2 regions of the Arthrobacter sp. ERGS1:01 genome follow, and region 1 is predicted to be linked to the other one. Evidence: riboswitches for the same ligand, from Rfam matches in the RefSeq annotation. Region 1 holds a riboswitch; the other holds the start of a gene.

The links. A riboswitch is a leader RNA that binds a small molecule or an ion and turns the genes downstream of it on or off. The one in region 1 is predicted to bind cyclic di-AMP.
Region 2: another riboswitch for cyclic di-AMP. It lies ahead of AL755_RS02310 (hypothetical protein); the one in region 1 lies ahead of AL755_RS24275 (M23 family metallopeptidase).

Annotation. Positions count from the first base shown of each region.
Region 1 covers NZ_CP012479.1:149,117-158,150, reverse strand. Annotated here, with positions in the region: gene AL755_RS04735 (molybdopterin molybdotransferase MoeA) at 1-1,116, opposite strand, end outside; gene AL755_RS23945 (DUF6457 domain-containing protein) at 1,121-1,429, opposite strand; gene mobA (molybdenum cofactor guanylyltransferase) at 1,433-2,101, opposite strand; gene AL755_RS04720 (TetR/AcrR family transcriptional regulator) at 2,283-2,921, shown strand; gene AL755_RS04715 (MDR family MFS transporter) at 3,008-4,645, shown strand; gene AL755_RS04710 (NlpC/P60 family protein) at 4,858-5,679, opposite strand; cyclic di-AMP (ydaO/yuaA leader) riboswitch at 5,683-5,894, opposite strand; gene AL755_RS24275 (M23 family metallopeptidase) at 6,029-6,841, opposite strand; cyclic di-AMP (ydaO/yuaA leader) riboswitch at 6,846-7,073, opposite strand; gene AL755_RS04700 (metal-dependent transcriptional regulator) at 7,227-7,922, opposite strand; gene serC (phosphoserine transaminase) at 8,166-9,034, shown strand, end outside.
Region 2 covers NZ_CP012477.1:493,668-502,701, reverse strand. Annotated here, with positions in the region: gene AL755_RS02340 (YhgE/Pip domain-containing protein) at 1-1,438, shown strand, start outside; gene AL755_RS02335 (DapH/DapD/GlmU-related protein) at 1,477-2,019, opposite strand; gene AL755_RS02330 (SixA phosphatase family protein) at 2,057-2,578, opposite strand; gene AL755_RS02325 (winged helix-turn-helix domain-containing protein) at 2,722-3,573, opposite strand; gene AL755_RS02320 (MFS transporter) at 4,181-5,446, opposite strand; gene AL755_RS02315 (MarR family winged helix-turn-helix transcriptional regulator) at 5,443-5,883, opposite strand; cyclic di-AMP (ydaO/yuaA leader) riboswitch at 6,160-6,341, shown strand; gene AL755_RS02310 (hypothetical protein) at 6,348-7,145, shown strand; gene upp (uracil phosphoribosyltransferase) at 7,248-7,886, opposite strand; gene tadA (tRNA adenosine(34) deaminase TadA) at 7,972-8,403, shown strand; gene AL755_RS02295 (hypothetical protein) at 8,512-9,003, shown strand; gene AL755_RS02290 (DNA glycosylase AlkZ-like family protein) at 8,947-9,034, opposite strand, start outside.

The sequences.
Region 1 (9,034 bases):
GGTGAAGGAGCATGGGGATGCCAGCCCGTAGACAAGGCGGTAGGGCATGAGCCGTGTGGGGCCGGGGTATTCCTTGATGGGCGAGCCGCAGGCCACCTCGAAGGTGCCGGGCATGGGCCGGCTCCCCAGCCTGGCCAGCAGCGGCGCCGCCACGGTGAGTAGCGCAATCATGGCCGCGAGCGGGTTCCCCGGCAGGCCCACCAGGAAACGGCCGTCGGGCAGTTCGGCCAGCAGGGTGGGGTGGCCGGGGCGCATGGCGATGCTGCCGATGTGCAGCGTGCCGCCCATCTCGGCGATGGCCGAGCGCAGATGGTCGGCGCTGGAGCGTCCCGTGCCGCCCGTGGTGATGACGACGTCGGCCGGGTCATGTTCGGTGTCGGCGAGGGCGGCCAGCAACTCCTCCAAAGTGTCGGCCGCCCGCTGCACGCCGGTGACGGACCCGCCCAACAGCTCCACCACTCCGCCCAGCTGTGGGGAGAACGCGTCCCGCACCAGGCCGGCGGCGGGAATGCCGGCGGAAACCACCTCGTCCCCCGTCAGCACCAGTTTCACGGCGGGTTTGCCCAGCACCGTGACCTCATCCAGTCCACCCAGGGCGGCCAGGGCCAGATGTGCCGGATTCAGCGTGGTCCCGGCCTTGACCAGCACTTCCCCGGTGGCGGCCTCCTCGGCCGCGGGCCTGATGTGCTGGCCGTTCTTCGGTTCACCCGGGCGGGCCGCACCGCCGCGCACCAAAACCGGCAGGCCGTCGTCGTCCGTTGAAAGCGTGCCCGACTCGCTGCGCAGCACAGCCTTGGCTCCGGCGGGAATGGTGCCCCCGGTTACGATCGGCACGGCCTGGCCGGCGGTGAGTCGGCGCCCGGGCTCGGCCAGGATCCACGGCGGGCTCCCGGCCACGGCCCACCCGTCCATGGCGGAGGACGCATAGTGCGGCATGTCGTGGCGGGCCAGGACGTCGGCGCCCAGTTTCCGTCCGGCGGCCTGCGCCAGCGGTACTTCGTGCGCTGGCAGCGGCTCGGCCACCCCATAGGCCAGCGCCCGGGCCTCCTCCCACGTGTGGGGCAGTGCCCTGATGGGTTCGGCCTGCTCGGAGGGGGCCTCGGGCGCGGATTCCATGGGCCTACTCGGCCTGTTCGCCGGCGGCGCGCGGGGCGGACTCCGCAACGGCTTCGGCCGCGGCCAGCTTCTTGGCCATGCCCAGGGCGGCCGCCATGGCCGCGCTTTCGCTCGCCTGCCCGGAGCCTGCGGCCAGCCCGGCGGCGAGGCCCGCCACGAACGTGGTCAGGGGCGCCGCGGGGCGCACGATTGAATGGGCCGCCACGCCGGCCAGGTTCAGCACGGCGTGCGCGTCCACCTCAATGTCCGCTATTTCAAAGGCCGTCATGAGCTTGTGCAGCCATGCCTGTAGTACTTCGTCCTGGTTGTCCATTCCTCAGCCCTCCCCCGGCATGGCAATTCCCGCCAGCCGGGCGTCGTCCCACGTGTCAATGTCCGCCGTCGACCCCTGGGGGACGGCGCAATCCTTGGTGTTCACCCTAGCAAGCAGCGAGAAAACGGAGGCGTTGTGAAGCCGGTGCGCCGCCCGTGCCGCCGCCACCGCCTCCCGGAGCGGAGCCAAGGGGTAGATGGCGGCCAGCGGCTGGCTGCGTCCGCGATCGACCGCCATGACGCCCTCACCGGTCCCGCCTTCGGCCGGCGCGTTTTCAGCCGGCGCGGCCTCGTCCAGCGCAGCCAGTAGCGCCTGCGCCGTCTCGCCGACCCGTGGCATGTCGCACGCCAGGACCAGCACGTGGCCGTCGGTTCCGCCGAGCGCCGCAAGCCCGGCGGCAATCCCGGCTGCGGGCCCCGCAAAGGGCGGATCCTCCTGGACGGCCAGCACGCCATCCGGAGCAGGCCCCAGCCACGCCGCGATGCTCTCGGTAGGCCCGACGACGGCGATGCGCACGTCCCGCTCCTGCCCACACTCTTCGTCGGGCCAGGTCGCCGCCTGGGCCGCCCGCACGGTCCGGGCCAGCAGGGTCTCACCCCCGACGGTCAGGCCCGCCTTGGGGACCCCGCCCAGGCGCGTCGAGCGCCCGCCGCACAGAATGACCGCCCGCATGGGATTCCTTTCGCCGGCCGCATTGTTGCTCCATGCTAGCGGGCGGTTGGCAGGCTCCCGCATCACGCAAAAAGATAATTATGCATTCACTGCATATTTTCAGGAACTGCAAATATACTGGTTAGGTTCCGCGGCGATGCGCCGGGACCAGCTACACGCAAGGGCGGGGGAAGAAGGGGGCATGACCACCACGGAGGAGACCGAGTCACTGCGGTCCAGGAAGCGCAAGGCCACACAATCGGCCATTCGCCTGGCGGCAATCGAACTGGGGCTTGAACACGGCTACGAAAATGTCACGGTGGACATGATCTGTGAGGCCAGCATGGTTTCGCAGCGCACCTTCTTCAACTACTTCGGGTCCAAGGAAGGCGTCTACATCACCACCGCGAAGTCGATGCCCACCCCCGAACAGGTTGAGGCATTCGTGCGGGGGTCCGGGCCCAGCGTCTTCGCCGACCTCTTTAGCGTGGTCGCCGAGACAGTGGTGGACGGCGACACCGACCTTGAGGCGTTCCGGGCACGGCACCAGCTCATCCACCAATCCCCCGAGCTGCTGAATCGGGAAAAAGCCCGCATCAGCGAAACGGAAGACGTGTTTGTCGGCTACGTCATGGCCCGTTACCACTACCGGGGACGCAACGAAGTTGACACCCCGGATCTGGAGGACGAGGCCCGCATGGTGGTGGCCCTCGTATCGGGGGCCATGCGCTACGCCATGCAAAAGTGGGCCGCCGGCAACTTCACCGCCACCCGGGAGGACCTGGTCCGCTCCGCCTCCGACCTGATCCAGCGCATCACCGTCAACGAACACTGGCCGTAACGGCCGCCGTCGGCCCCGGCCGCCGCACGCACCACCCCTCACACTTTCTCTCGATGCTTAACACGTCACACGCATAGGAATTCACCATGGCAACAACCACCCAAACCGAGCATGCGCCGGCCCGGACCGATAAACGCAGCATCCTGCTGTTGTTTGCCGGGCTGATGCTGACCATGCTGCTTGCTTCACTTGACCAGACCATCTTCAGCACGGCCCTGCCCACCATTGTTGGCGAACTCCACGGCGTGAACGAGATGCTGTGGGTCATCACCATTTACATCCTCGCCTCGACCATCATGTTGCCCATCTATGGCAAGATGGGCGACCTGATGGGCCGCAAGCCCCTGTTCATCGGCGCCATCTCCATCTTCATCCTTGGCTCCATCGTGGGCGGCTTCGCCCAGGACATGACCTGGCTGATCATCGGCCGCGGCGTGCAGGGCTTGGGTGGCGGCGGTCTGATGCTGCTCTCGCAGGCCATCATCGCCGACGTCGTCCCGGCCAGGGAGCGCGGCCGCTACATGGGCGTCATGGGCGGCGTGTTCGCACTGTCCTCCGTGGCCGGCCCGCTGCTGGGTGGCTGGTTCACCGACGGGATCGGCTGGCGCTGGGGCCTGTGGATGAACATTCCGCTGGGCATCCTGGCCATCATCTCCGCCGTGTTCTTCCTCAAACTGCCCAAGCGCCCCCGCGTGCCCGGCCGTGTTGACGTCGCCGGCATGGCCCTGCTGGGCATCACCTCCACCCTGTTGGTGCTGGTGAGCACCTGGGGCGGCACCAAGTATGACTGGAATTCCCCCACCATCATCGGCATGGCCGTCGGCACCATTGCCGCCGCCGTTCTGTTTGTTTGGGTGGAGAGCCGGGCCGAGCACCCCATCATGTCGCTGCACCTGTTCAAGGACCGCAACTTCAACCTGACGACGGCGGCCGCCCTGATCACCGGTATCGCCATGTTCGGCACACTCGCCTACCTGCCCACCTATCTGCAGATGGTCACGGGCGCCAACGCCACCCAGGCAGGGCTGCTCATGATCCCGATGATGGCGGGACTGCTCATCACCTCGATCGGCTCCGGGCAACTGGTCAGCCGCACCGGCCGCTACAAGTGGCTGCCCATCACGGGCATGTTCATTGTTGCCGGCGCACTGGTGCTGCTGTCCTCCATGACACCGGCCATGCCGGTGTGGGTCATCTGCGCCTACCTGGCCATCATGGGCATCGGGCTTGGCATGAGCATGCAGATCCTGGTGCTGATCGTCCAAAACCAGTTCCCGAACTCCCAGGTGGGCATGGCCACGGCCTCCAGCAACTACTTTCGCCAGATCGGAGCCTCGCTGGGCTCCGCCGTCGTCGGAAGCCTCTTTGCCACGAGGCTGGCGAACCTGCTCATCGAGCGCATGAACGGCTCCGGGTCCGGCGGCTCCGGCGGAATCAACTCGCTGACCCCCGAGATCGTGCGGAACCTGCCCGCGGGAGTGCGCAATGTGGTGATTGGCGCCTATAACGACGCGCTGACCCCGATCTTCATCTACATGGTGCCGCTGCTGATCGTGGCCGGGATCCTGTTGCTGTTCGTGAAGGAGATCCCGCTCGCGACCACGATTGACCGGACCAGCTCAAAGACCGCCAACGCCACCGAGACGCACGGACCGGCCGTTGAAGAGACCGTTGTTGCCACGGCGACCGCGGCAGGCGGCGGAACTCCCCCGGCCCAGCCGTAGCCTCATCAGTCCAGCCGCGCTTGCGGCCTGGCCGCCAACGCGGCCGGGCTGCGGGCGCGGCTTTTCTGTGTCCGCGACCGGTTCGCAAGGAGGCTAGTCCCCCAGCAATCCGGCCTGCGTGCCGAGGGCAGCTATCAGGGAGCTGTGCGGATTCCTTAAAAAGCAAGGGACCCCATCCGAGGATGGGGTCCCTTTGCGTGAAGACTTGTTACTTAGTGGCCCATGGCGATGAAGACCGGGCCGGAGCCTACGTTGACCGAGTAGACAACGGTGCTTCCGAGGAAGCCGCCGTGGACAGCCTGGCCGTTGCCGATGTAAACAGCGATGTGGGCCATGCCCATGCCGCCGTCGGCGTAGTAGATGAGGTCGCCGGGCTGTGCTTCAGCCTGGGAAACCGTGCGGCCGAGGGCCAGGTAGCCTGCCGGCCAGCCGTGGAAGTTGATGCCGGCCGCAGCCAGGGAGTTGGTGGCCAGCATGGTGCAGTCCTGTGCGACACCGAGCTGGGCCAGGGCGGCAGCTGCGATGGTGGCACCAATGCCGCTCTTGGCAACAGGCTTTGCAGCCTCTGCCGGAGCTTCGGTGGTGGTCACGGTGGGGGCTGCAGCCGGTGCTGCAACCTCGGCGGCCGGAGCCACGTCGGCGGCGGGTGCTGCCACTGCCTCTGCTGCGGGTGCTTCCTGTGCAACCTCGTTGCTCTGGGCTGCTACGACGGGAGCCTCAACAACAGGAGCCGGCGTAGAGGAGACAACGGGGCTGGCGAAGGAGATCTTCACCGTTGATGCTGCCGTCACTGCGGAGGCGAGCTCCGAATTCAGGCTCAGCGTGGTGCCACCGTCGGAGGCGCGCTCCACGGTGGGGGTAGCTGCATTTGCTGCAATTCCTGAGGTAAGTACGAGCCCTGAGGCTGCTGCAATAACAGCGGCTTGACGACCGACACCACCGACGTTGGAGCTGACGGCTTTCGTGATGACGGAGATCGGGCTGGTCTTAGCGACTTCGGCGCGGTGGCGCCCAAGAGCGGTATTTGAAGACAAGAAGGATCCTCTCCCAAAGCCTGCGAGGTAAGCTGTCGGATTCGGATGGGAGTCACCCGGCCGCTTGGCGCATCCTCAAGTGGAAAGAATGTTCTCTTCCCACGAAGGCGCTTCTGCGACTTCACCCCTAGGACTTCTGAAAACGAAGCCCGAATATTGGTTCCCCCGCCCCTGCCAGACGATTGATACGAACGGACCATGGGCGGTGGCAGAGCTAGGCAATCCACTCATGGGCGCCCTCTTGATTCGAAGTTGGCGCGATTACGACGGTACAACAGATTTTCCCCAATGTCACGTTCAGGTCACGGTCAGGTGGTCACTCCGTGACCTAAACGACCCTGTGGAGGAATTAAAGCCAACCCATCGGATCGACGGTCTCGTCGTCGACAATTACCTCGAAGTGCAGGTGGCAGCCGGTGGAGGCTCCCGTGGTGCCACTGAGGGCCACTTGCTGGCCGCGCTCGATCTTCTGACCAACCTTCACGCCAATGGAGCTGAGGTGGTTGTAGGAGGTGGAGAGGCCGTTGCCATGGGAAATGACAACCCGGTTTCCGCCGCCATATTCATGCCAGCCGGCGAACGTCACGGTGCCACCGGCGGCCGCAAAGACGGCCGTTGAGCACGCAATGGCATAGTCCTGGCCGGTGTGCATCTCGCCCGCTGAGCCGGTGAGCGGGTTGATCCGCTGGCCGAACGGGGAGGACTTGACGAGGGTCTTCAGGGGGGCCGACAGCGTGCCCTTGGCTGCCTGTGGCGTGACCTTGGCGGCGGTGACCTTCAGGGTTTCCTTCAGCTGGCCGTCGGGATTCAAGACGCTGGCGACATTTGGCGTCACAAAGGAAATCGGCACATCGGCGGCCGCGGTGACAACGGATTCCGTCGCGGACACGGTCTTCATCTCAACATTGGCTACCGGGACGCTCACTGCTGAGGGTACGGTCACGGCCAGTGCAAGACCCGTGGCGGCCAGGGCGATGCCTACTTTTTGCCCGGCACCGTTGGCCAGACCGGCCCGCACCAGCCCGGCGATGGCGCCCTGGGATTCGGTGCCTGCACGCTCGGCAGCCAGGGCCTCACGGCGGCTTCCTGATGCGGTGGAAAGTTCGGGGGAAGAAAGGGGCGCGGTCGCTCGACGGCGGCCGTGCTGCTTAACCTCGGACACTAATTACCTCTCTGTTGGACACCTGCGGAGTTAGCTGTCGGATTCGGATCAGAGAGTGTTTCATTTGATCCGGCCCGGTCCGCGGCACACGTCTGTCCAAGGCACAGTCGCAGGGACTGCGTCGCAAAGGATTTCGAGTGCCGGCCAACCAGGCTTCACCCCAAGACGAATAGGAAATTCGCCGGTTGTGGTTCCCCCGTCCTTGCCTGATGTATTTCAGCCCAACGTCCGGAGGCAAGGCTCAGTGCCGGAGGTTGGTAACGCTTTGGTTACAGCGTCAGCTTGTTACTATACGGTAAATTTCGTGCCCGTGATAATTCCGTTACATTTCACACATGTCTCCGGCGCACGCCAAAGGCACGGTGGAGCCCATGGTTTTTGCTTTTTAGTTCATGGAGACAAACACGTGGGATGCAACCTCGGGCGGCAATTCCAGCGCCCCGTCGATCCCGGGCACCCGGACGGAAATGTACTCGCCCACCTGGGCCAGGGAAATCCTTGCCCCGGGGCGCAAACCGCCCTCGTCCAGCTGGGTCAACAGCTCCGGTTCCACCTGGATGCGCTCGGAAAGCCGGTGGATGGTGACCGACTGCTCGGGTGAATACGTGGCCATGGCATCGACGAGGGTCACCAGGCCCGCGGCGAAGAGCGGCGCAACGTCCCCGCCCAGCTCCTCCAGCCCCGGAATCGGGTTGCCGTAGGGGGATTCGTCGGGACGGCCCAGCAGTTCATAGAGGCGTTGTTCAACGCGCTCGCTCATCACATGCTCCCAGCGGCACGCCTCCTCATGGACGTAGGCCCAGTCCAGGCCGATCACGTCGGAGAGGAGCCTTTCGGCCAGGCGGTGCTTGCGCATGACGCGGGTGGCTTTGTCGCGGCCGGCGGGAGTCAGTTCCAGGTGGCGGTCGCCGGAAACGATCACCAGGCCGTCGCGTTCCATGCGCCCGATGGTCTGTGAGACGGTGGGGCCGGAGTGGTGGAGGCGTTCGGCGATGCGCGCCCGCAGGGCGGTGATGTTCTCTTCCTCCAACTCCAGAATGGTTCGCAAATACATTTCCGTCGTGTCGATCAAATCTGTCACGTCAGATTCCTCCTTATATAGAGCGAGATTCCGGGCAGGGGCTTGTTGTCTCTACGTTATCGCGCTTAATACAAGGGAAGAAAACGGCCCTTTGTTCCCGCGCGCGTTTCCGGGCGGCCGCGGCCCGGCGGCGATTGTTTCAGCATGCGGCCCACATTTCGGGATGCATGCGGTCCTACGGCAGAATTGGCAACATCCAATGACGCCGTAAAACTTCCATCGTACTAACTTTTGGAGCACCTCGTGAGCGAATCACTGCCTCTCACCATCCCCGCCAACCTGCGCCCGGCCGACGGCCGTTTTGGCGCAGGCCCGTCCAAGGTCCGCCCGGAGCAGATTGCGGCGTTGTCTGCCGCCGGTGCATCCTTGCTGGGAACATCCCACCGCCAGGCTCCCGTGAAGAACCTTGTCGGTGAGGTCCGCAGCGGCCTGATGGACTTCTTCAACGCCCCGGACGGCTATGAGGTCATCATGGGCGTTGGCGGCTCCACTGCGTTCTGGGATGTTGCCTCGTTCGGGCTGGTCGAGAAGAAGGCCCAGCACCTGTCGTTTGGCGAGTTTGGCTCAAAGTTTGCCTCGGCCACCAACAACGCCCCGTTCCTGGATGCCTCCTCGATCATCAAGGCCGAGCCTGGCACGCGCCCGGTGGCTGTCGCCGAGGCCGGCGTCGACGTGTACGCGTGGCCGCAGAATGAGACGTCCACCGGTGTGGCTGCACCGGTCAAGCGTGTTGCCGGGGCCGACGACGGCGCCCTGGTGGTCATTGACGCCACCTCCGCCGCCGGTGGCCTGCACGTGGACGTCAGTGAATCGGACGTCTACTACTTCGCTCCTCAAAAGAACTTCGCCTCCGACGGCGGCCTGTGGCTTGGCCTGTTCTCCCCCGCAGCCCTGGAGCGGGCAGCCCGCATTGCCGCGACGGACCGCTGGGTGCCCGACTTCCTGAACCTGAAGACGGCGATCGACAACTCTCTGGTCAACCAGACGTACAACACGCCCGCGCTCTCCACCCTGGTGACGCTGAACGAACAGCTCAGCTGGCTCAACTCCAACGGCGGCCTCGACTTTGCCTCCAAGCGCACCGCCGATTCCGCCGGCCGCCTGTACTCCTG
Region 2 (9,034 bases), on a different replicon from region 1:
CACGCTCAATACGGGGGTGGGGACCCTGCAATCCGGTACGGCCGAGTTGAGTCGGGGCGCGGATGCGCTGGCGGCCGGGCAGGTGCAACTCGCGGCCGGGGCGGAGCAGTTGTCCTCGGGAGCTGCCGCCCTTAATTCGGGCCTGGACCAACTGCAGACCCAGACGGCCAAGCTGCCGGCGGATACCGCCACGCTTTCGTCCGGGGCCGCCGCTGTGGCCGCCGGCAACGCCGCGCTGAATACGAAAGTCCAGGGTGCCATCGGTACCGCGGATGAGCTCGACACTGCCGCAACGGCCGCGATCAACGGCAAACTGGACCAGCTGGTCTCCGGTGGCACCATTACGGCGGCGCAGGCCACACAAATTCGCACCTCGCTGGCCTCCGCCACGACCAGTCCGGCCGTGACGGCGGTGAAGGACAAACTCGCCACCGATGCCGCGGACATCCAAAAGCTGGCCGACGGCTCCCGGGCCGTGGCCGACGGCGCCGCCAAGTTGTCGGCGGCAACGCCGGCCCTGGCCTCGGCGATTGGCCAGGCCCACTCCGGCGCCGCGCAGCTCTCCTCCGGCGCCACGACCCTCGCGGACGGGGAGAACAGCACCCTTGAGGGTGCCAACCAGCTGGCCGCGGGCGCCAAGAAGGTCAATTCCGGGGCCACCGAGTTGAAGACCGGCTCCACGAAGCTGGCCTCGGGCGCCAAGGAGCTCGCCACCCAGCTGGACAAGGGCGCCGGGGCGGTGCCGAATCCCTCCAGCAAGGACCAGGCCAACGCGGCCGGCGTCATCGCCAACCCGATCGAGGTCAACTCGATCTCCCAGGCCAAGGCCGCCAACTACGGTTCGGGCCTTGCTCCGTTCTTCCTGGTCCTGGCGCTGTGGATCGGGGCGTTCATGCTGGTCCAGGCCATGCGGCCCCTGACCAAGCGCGCACTGGCCTCCAACGCCCCGTCATGGAAGATCGCGGTGGGCGGCTGGCTGCCGTTCGCCACGGTGTCCGTGGTGCAGGCAGCGCTGCTGTACAGCGTCGTGGTCTTTGGCCTGGGGCTGTCCCCCAGCCATCCGTGGCTTACCCTGGGGCTGCTGGCGCTCGCCTCACTGGCCTTCACCGCCTTGATCCAGGGCATTGTGGCCCTGCTGGGTACGCCGGGGAAGTTCGTGGTGCTGCTCCTGCTGGTGTTGCAGCTGGTGTCCTCAGGCGGCACGTTCCCCTGGCAAACCACACCGCAGCCCCTGCACCTTGTGCACCAGATCATGCCCATGGGGCATGTGGTGGACGGCATGCGGCACCTGATCTACGGGGCGGACCTGACCCCGTTGTTGCCCATCGTGTTGGGCCTGGCCGGCTATACGCTGCTGGGCCTGGGCCTGGCCTGGCTGGCGTCCTTCAAGAGCAAGACGTGGACGCTCAAGACGCTCATGCCGGAGATCGAGGTCTAGTCACACCAGCGCCGGGTGCGGGCGTTGCCGTCCGGCCGTCACCAACGACGCCGGACGGCGGCTTTGGTGCCTGTCACCAGGCTCGCCGCGGGCACGTCGTCGGCCACGATGGCGCCGGCGGCGATCACGGCGTCCCGGCCTATGCTGACGCCGGGCAGGATGGTTGCCCCGGCGCCGATCCACACGTTCTCGGCCACGTCGATGGGTGCGCCGGTGAGGTAGAGCCTGCGCTCGGCCGGGTCCACGGGGTGGCCGCTCGTGATGAAGGTGGCCTTCGGTCCGATCATGACGCCTTCGCCGAGCCGGATTCCGGCATAGTCCAGGAACGTGCAGCCCTGGTTGATGAAGACGCGCTCGGCCAGCTCCAGCTTGAGCCCGTGGTCGGTGTAGAAGGGCGGGTAGATCGTCACCCGCTCCGGAAGCGCCCGGCCCAGGATCCGCTCGAGCAGCGCGGCCTTGCCGGCGTCGTCCTCAAAAGGCAGCGCATTCAGGCGGGAGGTGAGTGCCGTGACCTGCAGGACCCGCCCGGCCATGGCCTTGAATTCGGGGCCGTGAATCGGCATGAGCCGGTCATTGCGCATTCCACAATCCTTTCGCCTGCTTCGCGGGCCTGGGTGATTAGCGGGGCACCACGAAGTGGGTGACGCGGGCGTCCTGGCCGTCGAGCGTGGCCCAGTCCCCCGTGTGCTCCAGGACGGTCAACGCGCTGGTGGGGTAGCCGGAGGCGAGCGACATATAGGCCTCCTGGTCCGAATCGCGGGAGGCAAGGCGCAGCGCCACCTCCTGGATGCCGGGCATGTGGCTGATCACCATGAGCGTGGTGACGGTTTCGGGGACGTGGTTGATGACCGACAGGATCCGGGTGGGGCCGGCGTCGTACAGCTCGTCCTCCAGCTTGGGCGTGGGCCCCTTCTCCCCCAGTTGCTGGCCCACCCACGCGCAGGTCTGCCGAGTACGCAGCGCCGAGGAACACAGGATGAAGTCGGGCACCACATCGTTTTCCAGCAACCATTTTCCGGCCAGCGGCGCCTCGTTGTGGCCGCGTTGGGCCAGGGGGCGTTCATGGTCCGCAACACCCAGCGGGAACGCCGCCTTGGCGTGGCGCATCAGGATCAGCCGTTTCACATGGTGTTCGCTCATGCTCACAGTTTAGTGAGTGTTAAAGGAGAACGACGGCGGTCCCACCCCCGGGAGGGTCGGACCGCCGTCGTTCCAAATGCATCGCTGGTCCCACGCGCCCCAGGGCCCGCTGCGAGCCTGCGGGCAGTGGGAGGGCGTGGGGACTAGATGGAGTATTCCGGGGCGGCCCAGACAACCACTTCGGGGTGCTCGTAGAAGCGGTAGCCCTCGCCGCGCACGGTGCGGACCGTGTTGGCCAGGCGGCCCAGTTTGGAGCGCAGGCGGCGAATGTGGACGTCGATGGTGCGTTCGTTGGGGATCTCGTCGGCGTTGCTCCAGAGCCCTTCCAGGAGCTCGTCGCGGCCCACGGTGCGGGTGCCGTTCTCCACCAGGTAGTTCAGGAGTTCAAATTCCTTGAACGTCAGGTTCAGGGTTTCCCCGTCGAGGTGGACCTCGCGGCGGGCCAGGTCGATGAGCACGCCGGAGGGGCGCTGTTCGGCGGCGACGGGCACGCGGACGGCTTCCTGGCGCTGGCGGTTGGCCACGGTGGGGTCGCCGAACGTGGAGCGGACCACGTCAAGCGCGGTTCCCACCGCGTCCGACGGCGCAATTGCCACGGCTGCGTAGCTTTGGGCCTGCGGGACGAGGCTCTGGGCGTAGGCGCGGATGTCCTGGGCCAGTTTGGCGAGCGAAGTTCCGGCGGCGGCGGCGGTGTCTTCATCCACCCCGACGTAGAGCACGAAACCGCGGGCCACGTTGTCCGGGCTGACGCCGCGGAGCTTGTCGCTGCCGGCAATGACGGGGGTGGGCGCCGTCATGGGGTGGGCGTCGATCGGGGGGACGGCGCGCAGCCGGGCGGCGACGGCGTCGTTATCGCGGCGGTAGGCGGCGGGATTGCCGTAGGACGGCTGATCCTGCTGGGGTGCCCTGGCCAGCGGGTTTTGCGAGCCGCCGCGGGCAACTGCCTTGGCTGCATTTCGAACTGAGATGTGGACGTATCCGGAAGCTACAGACATTGAACTACCTAGGTGTATGGCCGTATCCTACGGCGCGAATGCTTTTTTCGTATCCCGGCGGGCCGGGACTAAATGCCCGGTCAGGGGCTGGCCAGATGGCCGAAAGTGCCTAAAACAAATGGGTTGTGAGCTAGGCCGGCATTCGACAACTACACAAGAACCGTCCATGGGTGTCATCAAGGACGGTTGCTGCGGCTGCAGAATTCACTGAGTGGGTGTTCACATAAGTCAGTGTCCTACGTAATAAACGGAACTTGCAAGTAACAATGGGGCAATACGTCCACATTTTGAGACTTTGGCGTATTTTGTGATGAAGGTAACACTGTCACTTTGATCTCATTTGAATCGCCGATGACGGCTTGCGTCAAACAAAATCACAATTTTGATGCCTATCCGTGAAAAATATTCGACGCAAGTCCGCTTTTCAATAAATTAATTCATCCAGCGTTTTTGTCTGCCGCGGTGGCCTGCCGCAAGCCCTTTTGGACACCCAGATAATCCCCAGCATTTTACGCTAGGTAAACAGAAGTTCACGTAATGCGCTGCACTCTCCGGCCCCGCAACGGCCCTTTTTGACCCGCGTTGCAGGACCCCGGAGTTGCCGGAATCAGCGGTGCAGTGCCTGCGCCATGGCGAAGGGACGCAGGCCGCGTACCTGGTCGCGGAAGCGGACGTGGTTGCGCCTGTTCATCATGGCCAGCGCAATGAGTGCCGCCGCAACGGACACGACCGCGCCGATCCCCAGGGACCAGCGGGCGCCGAACTCCGTGGCGATCCAACCCACCAGCGGCGCCCCGATGGGCGTCCCGCCCTGCAGCACGGCCATGTAGACGGCCAATACGCGTCCGCGCATGGCCGAATCCGTGGTCAGCTGGACGGTGGTGTTGCAGGCGTTCATGAAGGTGAGGGAGGCCAGGCCCACCGGGACCAGTGCCAGGGCGTACAGGGCGTAGCTGGGCATGAAGGCGGCGATGGCCACCGTCACCCCGAAGGCCAGCGCCCCGCCAACAATGTAGGCCATGCGCATGTTCTTGCGGCGGGCGGCCAGCAGGGCCGCCGCCAGGGTGCCCACGGCCATGACCGAGCCCAGCAGGCCGTATTCGCCCGGCCCCAGATGGAAGATGGTGGTGGCCATCAGGGCGTTGGTGATCTGGAAATTCATCCCGAAGGTGCCGATCATGAACACCAGCGCCATGATCATCATCAGGTCCGGGCGTTGCCGGATGTAGGAGAAGCCCTCGCGGATCTGCCCCTTTGCCCGCGGCACGCGAACGGATGGTTGCAGTTCCGAAACCCGCATCCGCCACAGGGAGACGATCACGGCCGCGAAACTGGCCGCGTTGATCAGGAATGCCGGGCCCGTGCCGAAGGCGGCGATGACCAGTCCGGCGACACCGGGGCCGGCCAGGCGGGCCAGGTTGAAGGAGGCGCTGTTGAGGGCGACGGCGTTGGGGACGTCGGCCTTGGCGACCACCTCGGAGACAAACGCCTGGCGCGACGGGGCGTCAAAGGCGCTGGCAACACCGAGCAGCAGGGCCAGCACGTAGACGTGCCACAGTTGCACCGAGTGGGTGACCACCAGGAGCCCCAGCAGCAATGCACACAGGCCCATGGCCGTCTGGGTGCACAGCAGAAGCTTGCGTTTGTTGACCCTGTCGCCCAGCAGCCCGGCAAAGGGCCCAAGGAAGACGATCGGGAGGAACTGCAGGCCGGTGGTGATGCCTGCTGCGGTTCCGGAATTGTGCGTCAACACCGTCAGCACCAGCCAGTCCTGGGCAACGCGCTGCATCCAGGTGCCGATGTTTGAAACCAATGCCCCGGTCACCCAGAGCCGGTAGTTGAACACCTTCAGGGCGCGGAACATGGCGTTCATGAGCTGCTCATCTCCGCCAGGATCAGGGCCGCTTCATGGAGCGTGGCACGTTGTTCGGGCGTCAGTGCGGCCACCCGCTTGGCCAGCCACTGGGTGCGCTTGTTCCGGGCCCGCTCCAGCACCGCGGCGCCGTCGTCGGTGATCTGGACCAGCACCTGGCGCTTGTCCAGCGGGTTTGCCCCCCGCGTGACATGGCCGGCGGCGGCCAGGTCGTTGACGATCCGGGTCATGGACGGTGCCTGGATTTTTTCGCGTTCGGCCAGCTGGCCAACCGTCATGGAGGCGCGAAGGATGGCGGCCAAGACCGAGTACTGGCCGGGGCTGATGTCATGGGAGGCGGCTTCCGCGCGCAGCCTGCGCGAGGTGCGCATGATTGCCACACGAAGTTCGGCGGCGAGCGGCGCCGCGCCGGTGGGTCGTGATGTGTTCTTCGTCACCCCCTCGGTCCGCGCCTGGCGTTGCGGAGGGGTCGCTTCCGGGGCTGGCCCCGGCGTCGAAAGTTTCATTGAATTCTGCGTCATCGTCTGTATCTGCCTGGCTCACAAGGTTACGTATCTACTACAAAGCAGCCTAGTTCATTAGCAATGCTAAGTAAATATGAAACCCCTCACGGCCGTTACCAAAATGTGACATCACCGAAAAGGTTGGGTAGTGTGAAAAACGTGCCCGCCGAACCACCCACGGTTCCTTGGCACAAATGGACGGATCGCCGAGCTCTGCCGCCGCCCATTTCCCGTTCACATGTATGGCAGAGACGGGGGACCCAATCTTTACGGGCCTCCACTTGGATGCCCTTGGGGTTAAGCCGAAACGCAAGCAGTTGTTGCTGCCTGCCGCCCGGCCGGATGCTCTAATCCGTTCCCGACAGCTCACCTCGCAGGCGTAGAGAGGCTCTATTTCTATGTCTGCAGCACCCCAGCACGGCCGACGCCGCGCCGAATCAGTCCGCCCATCCACAGCCGAAACCGCACCGACCGCAACCGGTACCCGTGCAGCGGCCCGCTCCCGCTCCAAGGCCGCCGGCCCCGTCCGGCGCATGGCCATTGTTGCCGTAGCCGGCGTCTTGCTGGCCGGCGGCGGACTCGCCCAGGCGGCCACCAACACCTCCAGCAACACTCTGTCCGCGGCAAGCTATGTTGCCACCGTCGCGGCCACGGCGGCCCCGTCTGCCGCAGCGACCCCGTCCGCCATTTCGGCGCCCACGGACATCGCCATCGACTTCTCCCGGATCCAGGTCGGCTCCACGAAGGCTGCAGCCAAGCCCTCCACCACCGTCAAGAGCGAGGCCGACGCCGTAACTCCCGTTGCGACGCCCACGCCCACTCCGGCCAAGGCTGCTGCACCGGTCAAGGCCGCTGCTCCAGTGAAGGCCGCCGCTCCGGCGCTGGTCGATGATCCGGCCGCGGCCCAGGCCTACGCCTCAAGCCTGTTGGCTTCCAAGGGCTGGGGCCAGGACCAGATGGGCTGCCTGAACCAGCTGTGGACGCAGGAGTCCAGCTGGCTGACGTCCGCCGAGAACGTCTCCAGCGGCGCGTACGGCATTGCCCAGTCGCTGCCGGCCGAGAAGATGGCCAGCGCCGGGGCGGATTACCGCACCAATTACAAGACGCAGATCCAGTGGGGCCTGGGCTACATTTCGGAGCGCTACGGCAGCCCCTGCGGCGCCTGGGCTCAGGAAGTGGCCGTCGGCTGGTACTAGGCCGGCACGAATTGCGCCTTAACCAACTGTGACGCGGTAGTTGCTAAAAACGAGAACGTTTTCAGCAACTACCGCGTCACAGTTTTAGGTGGCAAGCGTGGGTTAGTCCACGACGCCGTAGAGGCGGTCGCCGGCGTCGCCCAGGCCGGGCACGATGTAGGACTGCTCGTTGAGGCCTTCGTCGATCGAGGCCAGGACCACGTGGACATTGTCGCGGTCGCCATGGGCGGCCTCGAGCTTGGCCAGGCCCTCGGGGGCTGCCAGCAGGCAGATGCAGGTGATGTCGGCCGCGCCGCGGTCAAACAGGAACTTGAACGCCTCGATCAGCGTGCCGCCGGTGGCCAGCATCGGGTCCAGGACGTACACCTGGCGGCCGGTCAGGTCCTCGGGGAGGCGTTCGGCGTAGGTGATGGCCTCGAGGGTTTCCTCGTTGCGGGCCATGCCCAAGAAGCCGACCTCGGCCGTGGGGAGCAGGCGGGTCATGCCCTCGAGCATGCCCAGGCCGGCGCGCAGGATCGGCACCACCAGGGGGGTGGGCTTGGTCAGTCCGGTACCCACGGTGGCGGTCACGGGAGTTTCAATGTTGACGGGCTCGACGCGGACTTCGCGAGTCGCCTCGTACGCCAGCAGGGTGACAAGCTCCTCCGTCAGCTGCCGAAAAATCGGCGACGGGGTGGTCTTGTCCCGCAGGACGGTTAATTTGTGGGCAATCAGCGGATGATCCGCAACCAGTACGCGCATAGATAAAAGCTACCATTGAGCCGTGTCCTCCACTGCGAAATCCCGCCAAATCGAGACCCCCGCCACGACGGCGCATGCCCGGTGGATGGGTCTGGCCCTCGAACAGGCGCAGCTGGCCCTGGCCACGGGAGACGTGCCGATTGGCGCCGTCGTCCTCGGGCCCGACGGCGCGGTGCTGGGTGTGGGGCGCAACGAACGTGAGGCGCACAAGGATCCGACGGCACACGCGGAGGTCGTGGCCATCCGCCAGGCGGCACAAAAGCTGGACGCCTGGCGGCTGGAGGGATGCACCCTGGTGGTCACGCTGGAGCCGTGCACCATGTGTGCCGGGGCCATCGTGCTGGCCCGGGTGCCGCGCGTCGTCTTTGGTGCCTGGGATGAGAAGGCCGGTGCAGCCGGGTCCGTGTTTGACGTGCTGCGCGAACGCAGGCTCAACCATTGGGTGGAGGTGTTCCCGGGCGTCAGGGAGGACGAATGCGCCGTGCTGCTGAAGGATTTCTTCGGCGCCCACCGCTAACCGCTCCCGCACCAGCCGCGGCGCCTTGATAAAGTCGGCTGCCGGGCCCGATAACCGGGCGCAGGACAATTTATTCGGGGGTTTGCAGTGGCATCATGGCGGGATTCAGTGTCCGAGGCGGCGCAGGAGGACCTGGAGAATTTGCTGAACATCGCCCTGCCCTTTGCGCACCAGTGCCTGGGCAAGTACGGGGAGTTCCTGCCGTTTGCGGCCGGCATCGGCACGGACGGCCAGCCCGTCTACATCATGGCCGAACCGCGCCAGGAGGAGAATCCCGAATCGACGGAGATCATCGCCGACTGCTACCACGGCCTGACCGAACGCCGAGATGAGCTTCGCGCGTCCATCGTGGTCTCCGACGTCACGCTGCGGTACCAGGGCACGGACGCCGTCCACCTGGCAACCGAACACGTTGAAGGCGCATCCCTGAGCATCATGCAGCCCTATACCCTGGGCGACGCCGGCCCCCAGTTTGGCGAGATGAGCGTCTCGATGGGTGAGCGCATCGTGTGGCGCGGGGTCGGCGCCCAGCCCGACGCGTGGCTAGGCGGTACCGGCCGCGTCCAGGGCCGCGATGCGCTTCGCGCGCGACGCCGGTGAATCCAGGCTGAAGGAGCGGAAGTCTCCCAGG